Regions from separate parts of the Microvirgula curvata genome, predicted to be linked through region 3. Evidence: predicted binding sites of a transcription regulator. Region 3 holds the regulator's gene; each other region holds the start of a gene.

Region 1 (4,533 bases), on a different contig from region 3:
CGAGCAGGTCGCGACTCTGGTAGCAGACCGATTCCAGCGCCGCACGCACGATATGGCTGATGCCGGAATCCCGCGTCAGGCCGGTAATGGCGCCACGCGCCAGCGGGTCCCAGTACGGCGCGCCGAGGCCGGTGAAGGCCGGCACCAGATAGACGCCGCCGGTCGAGTCGACCTGCCGCGCCAGGCCTTCGGTATCGCCGGCGTGCTCGATCAGCTTCAGCGCATCGCGCAGCCATTGCACCGCCGCCCCGGCAATAAAGATGCTGCCCTCGACCGCGTAGGTCGGCACGCCGTCCAGCCGGTAGGCCACGGTGGTCAGCAGCCGGTGGCGGGAACGCAGGGCCAGGCTGCCGGTATTCATCACCATGAAGCAGCCGGTGCCGTAGGTGGACTTGACCATGCCCGGCTCGAAGCACGCCTGGCCGACCGTGGCGGCCTGCTGGTCGCCGGCCATGCCGGTAATCGGCATCAGGTCGCCAAACAGCCGCGTCTGGCCGAAATCGGTTGCCGAATCGCGCACCTCGGGCAGCAGCGAGCGCGGGATGTCGAACAGCGCCAGCAGTTCGTCGTCCCACTGCTGGGTATGGATATTGAACAGCAGGGTACGGGCGGCATTGCTGGCGTCGGTCGCGTGAACGCGGCCCTCGGTCAGCCGCCACAGCAGAAAGCTGTCGATGGTGCCGAACGCCAGTTCGCCGGCCTCGGCCGCCGCACGGGCGCCGGGCACGGTTTTCAGCAGCCATGCCAGCTTGGTCGCGGAAAAATACGGGTCGAGCAGCAGACCGGTGCGCCCGGCGATCCAGTCCTCGTGATCGGCCAGCGCCTCGCAGTCGGCGGCGGTGCGCCGGTCCTGCCAGACGATGGCGTTGTGCAGCGGACGGCCGCTGCGGCGATCCCACAGTACGGTGGTTTCGCGCTGATTGGTCACGCCGATGGCGGCAATGCGGCTGCCGTCCTCCAGTTGCGACAGGGTTTCGCGCACGCAGTGGCGCACATCGTCCCAGATCCGCTCCGGGTCGTGTTCGACCCAGCCTGAGGCCGGATAGATCTGCGGCAGCTCCCGCCCGCTGCTGGCAGCGGCGTGGCCGTCGCGGGTGAAGGCAATGGCACGCGAACTGGTCGTGCCCTGGTCGATGGCCAGCAGGTATTCAGGCATTTTTCGGGCCGCAGGCAGGGATGGGCGAAGGCCCGATCCGGGTGGAGAAATGGACGCCGGTCATTTTATGTCAAACCTCGCCATTGCCGCCGTCTGTCGGTTTTTTCCTGGTGCCCTGTTTCGATTCCGAACCGGAACGCAGGGCAATGGTGCGGATGCTTTCGTTTGCGCACCCCTGTCAATCATGCTAAAAACATGTGATCCAAACGCAACACAAGATCCCTGCCAGATGAATCGCCTGCCGCGTCATGAACAGATCCTGAAGCTGGTACGGGCCAGCGGGTTCATGCCGATCGAGGAACTCGCCCGTCTGCTCGATGTCACGCCGCAAACCATCCGCCGCGACATCAATACCCTGTCCGAAGAAAACCTGCTGCGCCGTTTCCACGGTGGTGCCGCCCTCGGACCCAGCGTCGAAAACGAGGAATACGCGACCCGCAAGGTCAAGAACCAGGCCGAAAAGACCCGGATCGCCAAGCTGGTCGCCGAGCACGTGCCGGACGACTGTTCACTGTTCATGAGCATCGGCACCACGATAGAGGCTGTCGCACGCGAGCTGATCATCAATCACCAGCACCTGCGCGTCATCACCAACAACCTGAATATCGCCACCATCATTACCCGCCGCCCCGACTTCGAAGTCATCATTACCGGTGGCGTGGTGCGCAGCAAGGATGGCGGGCTGACCGGCATGGCGCCGGTCGACATGATCGAGCAGTTCAAGGTCGACTACGTGATCATGGGTGCCAACGGCATCGACAACGACGGCACGCTGCTCGACTACGACTACCGCGAAGTCCGCGCAACCAAGGCCATGATGAACAATGCCCGTCAGCGCTTCCTGGTCGTCGACTCGAGCAAGTTCGGCCGCAACGCGATGATGAAGGTATGCCATATCGGCGAGATGAACGCACTGTTCACCGACGACGAGCCGCCGGCCGAGCTGATGCCGCATCTGAACGAGAACAGCGTGCGCCTGTTCGTGGTCGAAGGTCAGCCGGCTCCCGTGCGCGGATAAGTCCCCCGCGCATTGCGGACAGCAGAACGCCGGGCCATGCCCGGCGTTCTGCTATCCGCTTACAGCACCGGACGGCGCTTGCCCGGCGTGTGCTCGCTGGTTTCCGAACGCACCACCAGCAGCGGCATGTCGGCCTGACGCATGACCGACTCGGCCACACTGCCGAGCATCATGTGCATCAGTCCGCTGCGGCCATGCGTGCCCAGCACCAGCAGATCGGCCGGCACGCTGCGCGCATAGTTCAGCAGCCCGTCGGCGATTTCATCGCCACCGCCCCAGCACTCGGCGATGAACAGCGACGGTTCCAGACCGGCGGCGCGAGCCTGCGCAGCGGCCCCTTCCAGCCGCGCCTCGCCGTGGCGGTGAGCCAGTTCGGCCAGCTTGGCCTTGTCAGCCAGCACCACTTCTTCCAGTGCCAGTTCGAACAGATTGACGATATGCACCAGGTGCAGTTGCGCACCTGCCAGTTTCGCCACTGCGATGGCCTGTTCGAGCGCTTGCGACGCGTTGTTGCTCTCGTCGATCGACGCAACGATGTGCTGGTACATGAGGACTCCTTGGATTTTCACGATGACTGGACGCCGGCACGGCCCGATGCCCTGTCTCCACATCATTTTCCCATGATGGGGCTGCACCGGCCGCAGGCGAAAACACCTTCTCTCCCCCTGCCGGCCGACCGGGCCCGGCAACCGCTGTCACGGCCGGTTCATTAACGGCAGGGAAACCGATACGTGCGGGAATGATGGCAATGAGGATAACGCAATCCCCCGGCCCGCCGCGACGGCAGCTGTCATATTCGGCAAACGATTTGACGTGAAGCAAGCGCCAACCGTGACTATGCTCAAGTGACCATCGAATCGTTGTCCTCCGGCTTGAGCAGGAAAAGGAGACTGCCATGTTGACCAAGTCCACACTCGCAGCCGTTCTGGCACGGCTGACCGGCCCCGGCTTCCAGGTGAAATGGTGGGACGGTGATGTCCGCCGCTACGGCGGGGACGAGCCTGCGTTCGGCCTGAATTTCCATGCCGAACCGGCCTTCAACGCCGAAGATCCCATGGTATCGCTGGGCGAAGCCTATATGGATGGCGTGCTCGACTTCGATGGTGACTGGGATGCCATGCTGGGGCTGATCAACAGCAACCGGCAGATACTGGACGGCCCGCTGGCGCGGGTGGCCGGTGTGGCACGCACACTCGACCGGTTGCGGCTGCGGGCGAGGCAGAAGGAAAACATCGCCCATCATTACGATATCGGCAACGATTTCTACCGCATGTGGCTCGATCCGGACATGAACTACTCGTGTGCGTATTTCGCCACAGCGGACATGACGCTGGAGCAGGCACAGCAGGCCAAGATCGACCATATCCTCGCCAAACTGTGTCTGAAACCGGGCGAACGACTGCTGGACGTCGGCTGCGGCTGGGGCGCCCTGCTGATCCGCGCGGCCCAGCGCCACGGCATCTGCGGCGTCGGCCTGACCCTGTCTGCGGAACAGGCCGACGCCGGCCGCGCACGCCTTGCCAAAGCCGGTCTGTCGGACCGGATCGAGATCCGGCAGATGGATTACCTCGACCTGTCCGGTGCCAGCGACCGTTTCGACAAGGCGGTCAGCGTCGGCATGTACGAGCATGTCGGTGAACGGCATGCCGCCCGCTATTTCGCCCGTGTCGCCGATGTGCTCGAACCGGGCGGCCTGTTTCTGCTGCATACCATCGTCGGCCATACCGACGATGGCAACACCAACCGCTGGGTCGAGAAGTACATTTTTCCCGGTGGCGAGATCCCGTACCTGCCGCGGCTGGCCGATACCGCCGCAAAAACCGGCTTCTTCCTGCTGACGCAGGAAAGCCTGCGCCTGCACTACGCCGCCACCCTGGCGCACTGGCGCGCCAATTTCGACCGTCATCTGGATGCGGTCCGTGCCCGTTTCGATGAACGCTTCGTGCGCATGTGGACGCTGTACCTGCGCGGCAGCGAGGCGTCATTCCGTGGTGGCGGGCTGGATCTGGGCCAATTCCTGTTCTCGCGCGGACTGGCCGCACATCCGCCGCGCCATCAGGCGCACCTGTACAGCGGCGGGGAGCCGGTGCTGTGGTAGCTCAGGCCACGCCATGGCGACGGAACCACTCCAGCATGCGGCGCCAGCCATCCGTGGCGGCGCCTTCCCGGTAACTGGCCCGATAGTCGGCAAAAAAGGCATGCGGCGCATCGGCATAGATGACGATTTCGCTGCCGCTGGCACCGATTTCCGCACGCATGCGCTCGACAGTATCGAGCGGAATCCCGCTGTCGGCCCCGCCATACAGGCCAAGCACCGGCACCCTGAGCCCGGCGCCGATATCGACCGGTTGCTGCGGCG
Region 2 (4,533 bases), on a different contig from region 3:
GGCGCGATACCATGGAGCACATCCGCCTGCCTGCCGACCTCGATTTTGCCGCCGTGTCCGGTCTGTCGAAGGAGGTCCAGCAGAAGCTGGCGACGCACCGTCCGGAAACCCTGGGCCAGGCGTCGAGAATCTCCGGCATCACCCCGGCGGCGATATCCCTGCTGCTCGTTCATTTGAAACGGGCCGGCCTAGTCACGAAAGCCAAAGAATGTCCCTGAAAGACGAACTGCACCTCGGCGCCGACACGCTGGGACTCACGCTTACCGCCGCGCAGGAGCTCCTGCTGGTCCACTATGTCGAGCTGCTCGACAAGTGGAACAAGGTCTACAACCTGACCGCCGTGCGCGAAACCGAACGCATGGTCGCGTATCACGTCCTCGACAGCCTGGCCGCGCTGGGCAGCATTCGCGGCAGCCACATCCTCGACGTGGGCTCGGGTGGCGGCATGCCCGGCATCCCGTTCGCCGTGTGCCGGCCGGACTGGCAACTGACGCTGCTGGACGCGAACCACAAGAAAACCACCTTCCTCAAGCAGGCCGTGATCGAACTCGGACTTGCAAATGCCGACGTGGTCTGCGAGCGTGTCGAAGCTTTTGCGCCGGAGCGCCGCTTCGACGTCATCACCTCTCGCGCCTTTTCCGAACTGGCCGAGTTCGTGCGCCTCACGCGTCACCTGCTCGCCGATGGCGGCGAATGGGCCGCGCTGAAGGGCGTGTACCCGGACGAGGAAATCGCGCATTTGCCGGAGGATGTGAAAGTGCTCGACGTGATCGAACTCAAAGTGCCCGGTCTGGATGCCGACCGGCATCTGGTGCGCCTGGGACTGGCCTGACATGGCCCGTGTCCTCGCAGTCACCAACCAGAAGGGTGGCGTGGGCAAGACCACGACCGTCGTCAATCTCGCTGCCAGCCTGGCCGAGAAGGGCCGTCGGGTACTGGTGGTCGACCTCGACCCGCAGGCCAATGCGACCATGGGCTCCGGCGTCGACAAGTCGCAGCTCGAACACACGGTCTATCACCTGCTGATCGATGCCGCGCCGTTCGACTCGGTATGCTGCCGCAGCGAGGCGGGAGGCTATGACCTGCTGCCGGCCAATCGCGACCTGGCTGCGGCCGAGGTCGAGCTGGTCGGTGTCGGCCAGCGCGAAACGCGGCTGCGCGCGGCGCTGGCCACGGTGAAGTCCGGGTATGACTACATCCTGCTCGACTGTCCGCCGGCGCTGAACCTGCTGACCCTGAACGGGCTGGCTGCCGCCGATGGCGTCATCATCCCGATGCAGTGCGAGTACTATGCGCTCGAAGGCCTGTCCGACTTGGTGACCACGCTGCGCAAGATGCGCGGCGCGCTGAATCCGGGCATCGACATCGTCGGCCTGCTGCGGACGATGTTCGATACGCGCTCGACGCTGGCCCAGCAGGTCTCGGCCCAGCTGACCCAGCATTTCGGCGGCAAAGTGTTCACCACCGTGATCCCGCGCAATGTGCGCCTGGCGGAAGCGCCAAGCTACGGCTTGCCGGTCCTCGCCTATGATCGCGCCGCTCGCGGTGCCCGAGCCTACCTGACGCTGGCCGATGAATTGATCGCCCGGCTCGAAACCCAAGCCATACCTGCCTGATGATGTCCAAACCCAAATTCAAGGGGCTCGGACGCGGGCTCGACGTATTGCTGGCCGCCAATCCGGCCGAAGACCGTCTGGCCACGCTTCCGATCGGCGATATTCGCCCCGGTCGCTACCAGCCCCGCACCCACATGGACGAGGCGGCGCTGGCGCAACTGGCCGAATCCATCCTCGCCCAGGGGGTCATCCAGCCGATCGTCGTGCGCGAGATCGGTCTGGGCGACTACGAACTGATTGCCGGCGAACGGCGCTGGCGCGCCGCGCGCAAGGCCGGACTGGCCGAGATCCCCGCCGTGGTGCGTGCCGTGCCGGACGAGGCGGCGCTGGCCATCGCGCTGATCGAGAACATCCAGCGCGAACAACTGAACCCGCTGGAAGAGGCCCACGGCATCCAGCGGCTGATCGACGAGTTCGGCATGACCCATGAACGGGCGGCGTCCGCGCTCGGTCGTTCGCGCAGTGCGGTGACCAACCTGTTACGCTTGCTGAATCTGGCCGAGCCGGTGCAGGACCTGGTCTACGCCGGCCGCATCGACATGGGCCATGCGCGTGCGCTGCTGCCGCTGCCGGTGCTCGACCAGATCGAACTGGCGCGGGATATCGCCGAACGCGGCCTGTCGGTGCGCGATGCCGAACGGCTGGCGCAGGCGCGCCAGCAGCCCGAAGAGGACCGCAAGGCACCGCGCAAGGACCCGGACGTACTCCGGCTGGAAGAGGAAATCGCCGAAATTCTCGGCACTACCGTCCATATTCGTCATGGGTCGAAAGGCCATGGCCGTTTGGTAATTGAATATTCTGACCTAAATTCACTTGATGGTTATCTGCAGAAGCTGAAACGACAATAATGTATATCGTTAAATTCCGATATACCCATGTCTTTGCCGACGTTGACGCTCTTTGCTGCACATCAATATAATCTACGGGTTTTGACCGCGGGCGTACCCATATATGAATACGGTCGTGTTCCGGGTCGTGCGGTTGCAAATTGGATTGACCACCCTGGCGGCGCTTTGCGCCGCTTTGCTAACTGAGGATCCATCTCGCGGTGCCCTGTCCGCCCTGGCGGGGGGAGGCATCGCGATAGCGGGGTCGCTGGTGTACGCATGGTTCGCCCACGGGCGACGGGCGCACCCCGGTGTCATCCTGCGACGGCACTTTCGTGCCGAGGCAATGAAAATGTTCGCCACGCTGATCCTGTTCGTGGTGGTCATTTCGGGTTTTTCAAGTGTGTCGGCACTGGCGTTGCTGGGCGGGTTCGCCCTGGCGCAGTCGGCATACTGGCTTGGACTTCTATCCAAATAAACGAGAGTGGGCAAATGGCTGCTAATGCTACCGAGTACATCAAGCACCACCTGACGCAGGCGACGGTGCCGCATGACGGGGGCTTCTGGGCGATCAACATCGATAGCTTCACTGTATCGCTGATCCTCGGCTTCCTGTTCCTGTTCATCTTCGCCCGCGTGGCGCGAAACTTTAGCGTCGACAAACCGGGCCGCCTGCAGCTGGCGGTCGAAATGCTGGTCGAGATGGTCGGCACCCAGGTACGCGAGATGTTCCATGCCAAGAGCGCCGTGATTGCGCCGCTGGCCCTGACCATCTTCGTCTGGGTGTTCATGATGAACGCGATGGACTTGCTGCCGGTCGACTTGCTGCCGCACATCGCCGGTCTGATCGGCGAGCATGTGTTCGGTGCCGATCCGGAACACGTCTACCTGCGCGTGGTGCCGTCTGCCGACGTCAACACGACCTTCGCCATGTCGATTTCGGTGATGTTCCTGATCATCGGCTTCTCGATCAAGGCCAAGGGCGTGGGCGGCTACGTGAAGGAGCTGTTCTCGGCCCCGTTCGGTCCGAAGCTCGCTCCGGCCAACTTCCTGCTGCAGATCATCGAACTGATCGCCAAGCCGATCTCTCTCGCCCTTCGTCTGTTCGGCAACATGTACGCCGGCGAAATGATCTTCATCCTGATCGCGTTGCTGCCGTGGTGGGCCCAGTGGCCGCTCGGCGCACCGTGGGCGATCTTCCACATCCTGATCATCACGCTGCAGGCGTTCGTGTTCATGATGCTGACCGTCGTGTACCTGAGCCTCGCCGTCGAGGATCACTAAGTTTTCCCCGTCGTCGCCGCCTTCGGGCGGTGGCGACACTGTTTTGCTTTACCCTCATCAACCTCGTCCCACCCCTTAGGAGAGATCCATGGAAGCACTCGTTTCGCAGATTCAGGGCATGACCGCACTGGCCGCAGCCATCATGATCGGCCTCGGCGCCATCGGTACCGCGCTCGGCTTCGGCATCCTGGGCGGCAAGTTCCTCGAGAGCTCGGCCCGCCAACCGGAAATGATCCCGGTTCTGCAAACCAAGCTCTTCATCATCGCCGGTCTGCTCGACGCCATCTCGATGATCGGTGTTGGTATCGCCCTGCTGTACACGTTCAACAACCCGTTCCTGGCCGCTGCCAAGGCTGCCCTGGGCGCGTAATGAACCCCGGCCCAGGCCGGATGTTGTTGAACTGACTGGAGGAAAACAAGCGTGGATATCAACGCAACACTTCTGGGACAGGCGATTACCTTCGCCATCCTGGTGTGGTTCACGATGAAATTTGTTTGGCCTCCGCTTACCAACATGATGGACGAGCGCGCCAAACGCATTGCTGATGGTTTGGCCGCCGCCGAGCGCGGCAAGCAGGATCTGGAACAGGCGAGCAAACGCGTCGAGGAACAGATCCGCACCGCCAAGCAGCAAGCAAGTGAACTCGTGCTGGCTGCGGAAAAGCGCTCTGGCCAGATCGTGGAAGAAGCGAAGCAGGCCGCACGGAGCGAAGGCGAGAAAATCATCGCCGACGCCCGTGCCGAAATCGGCCAGGAAGTGCTCCGCGCCAAGGAAGAACTGCGGGGTCAGCTTGCTGATCTGGCTG
Region 3 (4,533 bases):
GCATGTGGACCTCTGCGCGCACCAGCCTGGTCAATACGGTCCGGTTCGAACAGCAGAGCGCAGCGATTTACCTGAGGCAGCTGTACGCACGCCATTGATACGGCGTCAGCGGCTCAGATCGTCTTCGAGTAGCGGGCGTGGGTCTGTTTCTCGCGCAGATAGCGGTCGAACACCATGGCAATGGTGCGGATCAGGAAACGCCCCTGCGGCGTCACGGCGATCCACTCGTCATCCAGCTCGACCAGTCCGTCAGCCTCGTATTCGGCCAGCCGGGCCATTTCCGGCGCGAAATACTGCTTGAAGTCGATGCCGAAACCCTCGCCCATCGCTTCCATCGACAGCGAGAAGCGGCACATCAGCGCCTGAATGATTGCCCGGCGCAGCAGGTCGTCGGCACTCAGCAGCAGACCGCGGACGATCGGCAGCCGGCCTTCGTCCAGCATCGCATAATACTGTTCGAGGTCTTTTGCGTTCTGGTGATAGCTGGCGCCGACCTTGCCGATGGCCGAGGTCCCGATGGACACCAGATCATGGTCGGCATGGGTCGAGTAGCCCTGGAAGTTCCGTTGCAGCCGTCCCTGGCGCAGGGCCACGGCCAGATCGTCGTCCGGCAGGGCGAAGTGGTCCATGCCGATGAATTCGTAACCGGCATCGGTCAGCATCTGCACCGCCATCTGCAGAATGTCGAGCTTGACCTCGGCCGACGGCAGATCCGCTTCGTTGATGCGCCGCTGCGGCATGAAGACCGTCGGCAGGTGGGCGTAGTTGTACAGCGCCAGCCGGTCCGGACGGATGCTGAGCACCGTCTCCAGCGTACGCCGGACCGAGTCAACGGTCTGGTGCGGCAGGCCGTAGATCAGATCGAGGCTGACCGACTTGAAGCCGGACGACCGCGCGGCGTCGATGACCGTCAGCGTCTCCTCGACACTCTGTACCCGGTTGACGGCCTTCTGCACCTGCAGATCAAAATCCTGCACCCCGACCGACATGCGGTTGAAGCCCTGGGTCGCCAGCAGCCGCACCGTGTCGGCGCTGACCTTGCGCGGATCGATCTCGATCGAGTATTCGCCAGTGGGCAACAGGTTGAAATGGCGACGGATCGCGTCCATCAGCCGCTGCATCTGCTCGTCGGACAGGAAGGTCGGCGTGCCGCCGCCGAAGTGCAGCTGGATCAGGTCCTGGCGCGGCCCCAGCCCTTCGGCATGCAGCGCCAGCTCGCGTTCGAGATAACCCAGATAGGTATCCGCACGCGTCTTGTCCTTGGTAATGACCTTGTTACAGGCGCAGTAGTAGCAGACTGTATTACAGAACGGTATATGAGCGTATAATGATACTGGCTTGGCGCTGGCGCCGATTTGCCTTTGCTCAAGGCAGTGGCGATAATCTACGCCGTTGAATTCGGTGGTAAAACGGTCTGCCGTCGGATACGAGGTGTAGCGAGGACCGCTGCCGTCGAGGCGTTCGATCAACTCTCGGTCGAAAATGAACTGGGCGGGAGCCACGTTGTCGTGAATTGCTGTCGTCATAAATGGATAAACCTCTCAGGCAGTGAACCACTTTGCCTGAATCGTGCAGGGGCGCCTTTGATAGTCGTCAAGCCTGGCATGATAACAACCTGAACGGATCATCATGGCCGAACACAATCCGCTTACTGCCCACACGCTGAAGATCTCCTGCTCGAACTGCAGTCTTCGCGAATTGTGCCTGCCCATCGGACTCAATCGCGAGGAGATGAGCCAGCTCGACGCCGTGATCCGGCAGAGCCGGCGCCTGAAGCGCGGCGAGTACCTGTTCCGCGCCGGCGAGGCGTTCAAGTCCATGTTCGCCATCCGGACCGGCTTTTTCAAGACCTGCATTTCCAGCCATGACGGCCGCGAGCAGGTCACCGGTTTCCAGATGTCCGGCGAGCTGCTGGGCCTGGATGGCGTCTCCAGCAGCCTGCACGGCTGTGATGCGATCGCGCTCGAGGATGCCGAGGTCTGTGAACTGCCGTTCTCGCGCATGACCAGTCTCGGTCGTGACATCCCGACCCTGCAGCATCATTTCTTCCGGTTGATGAGCCGTGAAATCGTCCGTGACCAGTCGGTCATGCTGCTGCTCGGCAACATGAAGGCGGAAGAACGTCTGGCCGCCTTCCTGCTCAACCTGTCCCAGCGCTTCTCCGCCCGCGGCTTCGCCGCCAACGATTTCATCCTGCGCATGAGCCGTGAGGAAATCGGTTCCTTCCTCGGTCTGAAGCTGGAAACCGTCAGCCGCACGCTGTCGAAATTCCAGGCCCAGGGCTGGATCATTGTCGAACACAAGCACATCCAGCTGATTCAGCCGGAGAACCTGAAGACCCTGGTCGGCGGCTGCCAGCAGAGCATGCCGATCGCCACCACCTGAACCCGGTTCAGAACAGTCCCAGCGACAGGCCGAGCGCCAGCGTCGCACCGACCTCGGCCGCGCGCTCCAGCGCGGCCTGGTCGGGCTCCCCATGCACGATCAGCGGCTCGCAGGCCGGCGTCAGCGGATAGCCGCGCGCAATGCGTTCGATCGCGACTCGCGCCCCGCTGCCGTCATTGCCGGCACAGATCAGGATCGCATACGGCAATCCTTCCACCCGCCCCTGGGCCGGGTAGAACGTGCGATCGAAAAAATCCTTCAGCGTGCCGGCCATGTAGCCGAAATTTTCCGGCGTGGCGACAATCAGGCCGTGACAGGCCAGCAGATCGTCGATGCCGGCCTGCTGCGCCGGCAGCAGCCGCACGTCGATCTCCCCCTCGCCCGCCTCACTGGCCGCCGCCGCCGCCGCCCGCGCCAGCTGCAGGTTGCGCCCGGTCTGACCGGCCCACAGGATCAGCAGCTGCTTCATCATTCCTTCTCCCCGCCATCCAGCGCCGCGATGCGCGCCATCAGGGTGGCCAGCCGGCCGGGCTCCGGCCAGTGCGCCGGCACCACGAAGCCGCGCGACACTTCCTGCCAGTCGTCATCGTCGACGGCCTGCATTTCCGCCACCATCAGCGCCTCTCTCCTGCCCGCCAGCCGCGCCTGCAGCTCGGCGGCGGTCTGCACGTCGGCCCGGCCAGCCCGGGCCGGGGACAGCCAGTCGAGCCGGAGCAGGTGCAGATAGCGGCTGTCGGCCGCCCGTGCCGGCCAGGCCTCCCCCTGATGCCGCCACCAGTGCACCGGTTCGCCGCTGCCGGCCGGCCGGAACAATTGCCCGCGCAACACGGTAAAGGCCGGGCAGCCGGCGAAACCGGGCGGGAGGGTCGCCGCCGCACGCGCATCGCCGGCCAGCGCCAGCTGGCGCACCAGTTGCGCACGTTTCAGCGCCAGCGCATCGCGCAGGTCGGTCCCGGCCCAGCACTGCGGCGCGACTTCCAGATAGAACTTGCACGCCATTTCGACATGGAGCGGCCGTCCGTCCAGCCGCAGCAGGAAATCGAACTCACCAAGGGTATGCGCCTCGACCCGCACCGCGCGGTTGGCCGCCACCAGTTCAAGCTGCGCACTCCGCTGTGCCAGCCAGAAGGCCAGCAGCGCCTCGGCATGGGCGCCAAGGCGCCCGGTGCGCCGGGCCGCCAGCCAGTCCAGCAATACGGCAGGGCGGCGGTCCAGTGCCAGCAGCCGTTCGGCAGCCCGCGGTCCGGCCAGCAGGGCCCGGTCGAACTCGACACCGCTGTCCCACGGCGACGGCCCGAGCAGCAGTGACGCCAGTGCCCGCACCGCCGGTTCGCGCAACGAGGCCAGCAACGGCAGCAGGCGGGGATCGGCGGCGCAGTTCACGCGACTCAGTCGTGTCGGTACGGGTCCGGCCCGCAGCGGCGTTCGATCTGCTTCAGCATGCCGCGCAGGATATCGATCTCCTGCCGCTCCAGGCTGGCGCGGTCATACAGGGTGCGCAAGCGGCGCATCAGCCGTTCGCCATTGCGCCGGTCATAGAAACCGATACCGTCGAGCACCCGGTCGAGATGACCATAGAACCCTTCGACCTCTTCATGACTGGCCAGTTCGGCATTGGCCCGCAAATGATCAAGCGGAAATGCCAACTGGCTGAACAGCTCATAGCACATGACCTGTACCGCCTGGCCGAGGTTCAGCGAAAAATAGTCCGGGTTGCCGGCAATGGTGACCAGCCGGTTGCAGCGCGCGACCTCGTCGATCGACAGTCCGTAGGTTTCGTTGCCGAACACCAGTGCAACCTCGACCCCGTCGCGGGCCGCCGCCAGCAGCTCGGCACAGGCGTCGCGCGGCGCGGCCAGCGGCGTGGTCAGCTCGCGCTTGCGGCTGGTCAGCGCACAGGCGATGGACACGCCTTCCAGCGCGGCATCGAGCGTGCCGGTCACCACGGCGTTCTCCAGCACATCGGCCGCGCCGGATGCCAGCGTGGTCGCCTCGGCATCGGGAAAACGCTTTGGCTCGACCAGATACAGGCGGGTCACGCCCATGGTCTTCATCGCGCGCGCGGCGGCGCCGATATTGCCGGGATGGGAAGGACGCGCCAGAACGACGCGCACATTACGCAAAAAATCAGGGACTTCGGGTTTCGAC
Region 4 (4,533 bases), on a different contig from region 3:
CCGGCGCCGGCGCGGACGGCATCGTCGCCGACCCGGGGGCCGCAAGCACGCAGCAGCCGGTGGTGCAGCGCACCGCCAGCGGCCTGCCGCAGGTCGACATCCAGACCCCCAACGCCGCTGGCGTTTCGCACAACCATTACCGCCAGTTCGACGTCGGCCCGCGCGGCGCCATCCTCAACAACGCCCGCCACGACGTGTAGACCGAGCTTGGCGGCTGGGTGCGCAGCAATCCGGCCCTGGCCAGCGGCAGTGCCCGGCTGATCATCAACGAGGTCAACAGCAGCCAGCCCAGCCTGCTGCCCTGGCCAGCCTGAGCCGGGATACCCGCGCCACCGGCAACGCCCTGAAACCGATCTTCGACCAGAAGCAGATCGAAGCCGGCTTCGCCATCGTTGGCGCGCTGCAGCGGGAGGCCGGGACCTTCCTGGGCAACCGGGCGCAGGAAGCGGATGCACTGAAAGCACAACTGGACGACGAGACCGACCCGGCGCGCCGCCTGACCCTGGCACAGCAGTACCGGGAAGCGGCCAGGTGGGGGCCGGGCGGCGACTACCGGCGGGTGGTCACGGCACTGACGGCTGCCGCCGGGGGCAACGTCAGCGGGGGTGCCGCGCAGATGCTGCAGGGGGCGACGGTCAACTACCTGCAGGGACTGGCGGCGGAGAAGGTCAAGGAGATCGCCGACAAGCTGGACAGCGAAGTGGCCCGTGCCGCGTTGCAGGGACTGGTGGGCTGCGCAGGAGCCGCCGCTCAGGGTGGCAGTTGTGGCGCAGGAGCCAGCGGCGCCGCGGCCAGCGTGGTGTTGAACAATTTACTGGATGGCCTGAACGGCAAGGCGGTTGGCAGCCTGACGGCGGAAGAAAAAGAAGCCCGATCCAAGCTCATCAGCAGCATTGTGGCCGGCACGGCGGCTGCCACGGGAGGCGAGACGGCTGCCGCCACCATCGCGGCAAAGCTGGAGACGGAAAACAATGCGCTGGCGCTACCGTTTCTCTTGCCGGGTACGACAAAGCCGAGCGGGATCTCGGGCTGGAACCAAGAGGGTTTGCTGAGCAGCTTGCCGAGCTGATGGGCAAGGGGCTTGAGGGAATTCCGCTGACGCAAGCAGGATGGGCGCAGTACCTTATTGAAAACCTCGGCGGCGCTGTCAGGGTCTATGATCCGAACAGCTATTCCAAAGAACCTATTTCAGGTGAATCAACAAGCATTTCTCAGCAGCAGCTAGACAGAAAATTCAAACATGCTGCTGATTTTGGTGTGGTAACTGCAAAGAAAAATCCTAGCACACTTGGTCAATTTGGAGCAGCCATCGAATCTCATTTAAATTCTAAACACACGGAGCCTCATGGGACTTATGGATTTTTAAAAGACTCAAAGGTATTTTTTAATCCAAAAACAAATAATGTTGTAGTGCTGGATAGTGCAGGTAAATTTGTTACGGGATTCAAATTAGATCCTAATACGCCACAATTTGAAAATTATATAAAAAATGGAATTCTACGATGAGTGCTACCCTTTTAGATTTAGCTAAGTCTTTTGTTGATGGGGAAATATCTGCCTCTGACTTCTCTGATATATATATTAATTTATGGAGGGTTGAGAGAGATAGTGGAATCATTCTGAATGATGAACCCCACCTAAGTGAGTGCTTATCTAGCATATTTTGCGCTGCTGATATGTACTGCGCAGATGATGAAACCCGTGAGGTATACGAATTTAACGATGGTCAACTAAAAAATGAAATTTTGTCAATCATTGACAGGTGCTTGTGACTTTTTATCCCCTTTCTGACCTGATCTGCTCCCGGATTTTTACCCCACGGCAAACTGGAATTTATACCCTGTCGCGAGCATTTATCCACAGGAGCGACTTCATAAAGCAGTTGAGTATGGGGAATCGCAAAGTGTAAAAATTGTCTTTACAATGGTGAGGTAATATGGAAAAGAAAAAATGGGCCAATGCACTTTGGAACGGTGATTTTTTTTGTATTGAGACATATTCGGGGCTGGGCTTGCTAGGAAGAGATTATGCAGGCGCGCAATGTTTGCTTTCGGCAGAGGCTACTGATAAAGAATTGGGCATTGCGCTACTTGTGGCACTTTCAAAAAGCCGTGAATTGACGCTAGAGGAATATGGAATTTTTTTGATTATAAAAAACGGAAAATTGAACACGAAAAGTGGGTAATGTTGTTAAAAGAAAAATATAAATATAAAACGAAAAAAACCTTATTCAGAATTATGCGAACTTGTGTGGTTGAGAATGATGAAATGACCATAAAAATAAATCCTACATGGCATGCACAGCTAGAGGCGTGGAGCGGAACCGGAATAAAAGAAAGCGACAAAGTCATTATCCCGTCAAACAGCTCTGAGGCAGAAATTGGCGCTGCACTCCGGCTGGCATTCAGTCGCTGTAGATAAGGGGGACAGCCATAAGCTACATGCCCTCTGTGAAAAAGGACTTCGCACGTGCTTCCCTGAACGACTGCTCAAGCCCCGGCAGGCTGGTCGCGACGTGTGCCTGTCGGTGGATGGGAAAATCTGGATTGGCCGGGTCCGGCCCGATTGCCATCGGCCAGTGCGCCGGGACTGCCACCGGCCTGGCACTACCAGCAGGCCAGTAACCTGAGTCAGTCGCTACCGATGGTGGTGGTCGCAGCAGGTCCGGAAGTACTGGCCGGCATGCCCGGTAATCGCCCGCCGTACCACCGTCGCAGGGATGAGTCAGCCTCCTTTGCGCGGCTTTTGACCCCGATCAAGCCTTTCTGTCTTACCCGTGTCATGGACAAAAAATCAACATATAGTGCAAACCTGACTTAAAACACTAGATGTTGTGATGACTGACACGACGCTTATCAATCCGTTGAGTACGCTCGACGAATACCTCAGCCGCGCCGACTGGCGCGTCTCCGCCAACGCGAACCAGGGCTACAGCCTCGGCGGCATGATCCTGAACGCGGCCGGCAAGCTGACTGCCAACTACTGGCTGGATGGCATCTACACGGCGGAGATTGCCCGGGCGCACCGCGACGCGGACTTCCACCTGCACGATCTTGACGTGCTGGCCGGCTATTGCGCCGGGTGGTCGTTGCGCCAGTTGCTGCATGAAGGGTTCAACGGCGTACCGGGACGGATCGAGGCAGGGGCGCCGAAGCACCTGTCGTCGGCGCTCGGTCAGATGGTGAACTTCCTTGGCACGCTGCAGAACGAATGGGCCGGTGCGCAGGCGTTCTCCAGTGTCGACACCTATCTGGCGCCGTTCGTTCGCCGCGACGGGCTCGACGACCGTGCCATCGAGCAGGCGATGCAGGAGTTCGTCTACAACCTCAATGTGCCGTCGCGCTGGGGCACGCAGACGCCGTTTACCAACCTGACCTTCGACTGGACCTGCCCGGTGGACCTGCGCGAGCAGATTCCGGTCATCGCCGGCGAGGAAATGCCTTTCAGCTATGGCGACTGTCAGCCGGAAATGGACCGCATCAATCGCGTGTTCCTCGATGTGATGTCGCAGGGTGACGTGCATGGCCGCGCGTTCACTTTTCCGATTCCGACCTACAACATCACTCCGGACTTCGACTGGGATAGCGACAACGCCGACCGCTTGTTCGCGATGACCGCCAAGTATGGCCTGCCGTACTTCCAGAACTTCCTGAACTCGGATCTGGAACCGCAGATGGTGCGTTCGATGTGCTGCCGGCTGCAGCTCGACCTGCGCGAACTGCTGAAGCGCGGCAATGGTCTGTTCGGCAGCGCCGAGCAGACCGGTTCGCTCGGCGTGGTGACGCTGAACTGCGCCCGGCTCGGTTATCGCTTCGCCGGTGATCGCGATGCGCTGTTCGCTGCCACCGACCGGCTGCTGGAACTGGCGCGCGACAGCCTGGAGATCAAGCGCGAGAAAGTTCAGGGCTGGATGGATGCCGGGCTGTACCCGTATTCGCGTCGCTACCTCGGCACGCTGCGCAATCACTTCTCGACGGTGGGGGTGAACGGCATCAACGAGATGGTGCGCAACTTCAGCGGCGGCGCCTGGGATATCGCCAGCGAGGACGGACTGCAGCTGGCAGTGGATCTGCTCGACCATATTCGTGCTGCCATGGTCCGCTTCCAGGAAGAAACCGGCCATCTGTACAACCTCGAAGCCACGCCGGCGGAAGGCACGACCTACCGCTTTGCCCGCGAGGACCGCAAGCGCTTCCCGGACATCCTGCAGGCCGGCACGGCCGACAAGCCGTACTACACCAATTCCAGCCAGTTGCCGGCCGGTTATACCGACGATCCGTTCGCGGCACTGGCGCATCAGGAGCCGCTGCAGCGCCGCTATACCGGCGGCACGGTCCTGCACCTGTACATGACCGAGGCGATCAGCTCGGCTGATGCATGCAAGCGGCTGGTGCGGCGTTCGCTGGAGCGCTTCCGCCTGCCGTACCTGACGGTCACGCCGACCTTCTCGGTCTGCCCGGTGCACGGCTACCTCAGCGGCCATCACGAATACTGCCCCAAGTGCGACGCCGAGAAGCTGGCCAGCCGCGCGGC

What was found. Region 3 encodes FNR, which switches genes on or off when oxygen is low (the NO sensors DNR and NnrR bind a similar motif). Its sites were predicted from a motif close to TTGATNNNNATCAA; they were not measured.
Region 1: a site for FNR is predicted at 2,983-2,996, ahead of ACYVG8_RS12170 (universal stress protein). Genes of this name have one in related genera too.
Region 2: a site for FNR is predicted at 2,517-2,530, ahead of ACYVG8_RS03400 (ATP synthase subunit I). Genes of this name have one in related genera too.
Region 4: a site for FNR is predicted at 2,746-2,759, ahead of ACYVG8_RS03685 (ribonucleoside triphosphate reductase). Genes of this name have one in related genera too.

The regions. Positions count from the first base shown of each region.
Region 1 is NZ_BAAGUB010000028.1:244,738-249,270, reverse strand. Features, by position in the region: gene glpK (glycerol kinase GlpK) at 1-1,156, opposite strand, end outside; gene ACYVG8_RS12175 (DeoR/GlpR family DNA-binding transcription regulator) at 1,386-2,174, shown strand; gene ACYVG8_RS12170 (universal stress protein) at 2,234-2,722, opposite strand; gene ACYVG8_RS12165 (class I SAM-dependent methyltransferase) at 3,070-4,272, shown strand; gene ACYVG8_RS12160 (dienelactone hydrolase family protein) at 4,274-4,533, opposite strand, start outside.
Region 2 is NZ_BAAGUB010000004.1:270,906-275,438, reverse strand. Features, by position in the region: gene mnmG (tRNA uridine-5-carboxymethylaminomethyl(34) synthesis enzyme MnmG) at 1-218, shown strand, start outside; gene rsmG (16S rRNA (guanine(527)-N(7))-methyltransferase RsmG) at 209-832, shown strand; gene ACYVG8_RS03410 (ParA family protein) at 834-1,616, shown strand; gene ACYVG8_RS03405 (ParB/RepB/Spo0J family partition protein) at 1,619-2,464, shown strand; gene ACYVG8_RS03400 (ATP synthase subunit I) at 2,568-2,921, shown strand; gene atpB (F0F1 ATP synthase subunit A) at 2,936-3,727, shown strand; gene atpE (F0F1 ATP synthase subunit C) at 3,816-4,097, shown strand; gene ACYVG8_RS03385 (F0F1 ATP synthase subunit B) at 4,149-4,533, shown strand, end outside.
Region 3 is NZ_BAAGUB010000035.1:110,506-115,038, reverse strand. Features, by position in the region: gene ACYVG8_RS15505 (RHS repeat-associated core domain-containing protein) at 1-98, shown strand, start outside; gene hemN (oxygen-independent coproporphyrinogen III oxidase) at 114-1,526, opposite strand; gene fnr (fumarate/nitrate reduction transcriptional regulator Fnr) at 1,630-2,385, shown strand; gene ACYVG8_RS15490 (flavodoxin family protein) at 2,393-2,857, opposite strand; gene ACYVG8_RS15485 (DUF1853 family protein) at 2,854-3,768, opposite strand; gene ACYVG8_RS15480 (RNA methyltransferase) at 3,774-4,533, opposite strand, start outside.
Region 4 is NZ_BAAGUB010000004.1:324,016-328,548, reverse strand. Features, by position in the region: gene ACYVG8_RS03710 (two-partner secretion domain-containing protein) at 1-200, shown strand, start outside; gene ACYVG8_RS03705 (hypothetical protein) at 560-1,069, shown strand; gene ACYVG8_RS03700 (colicin D domain-containing protein) at 1,069-1,506, shown strand; gene ACYVG8_RS03695 (colicin immunity domain-containing protein) at 1,503-1,772, shown strand; partial or broken gene ACYVG8_RS03690 (contact-dependent growth inhibition system immunity protein) at 1,937-2,421, shown strand; gene ACYVG8_RS03685 (ribonucleoside triphosphate reductase) at 2,837-4,533, shown strand, end outside.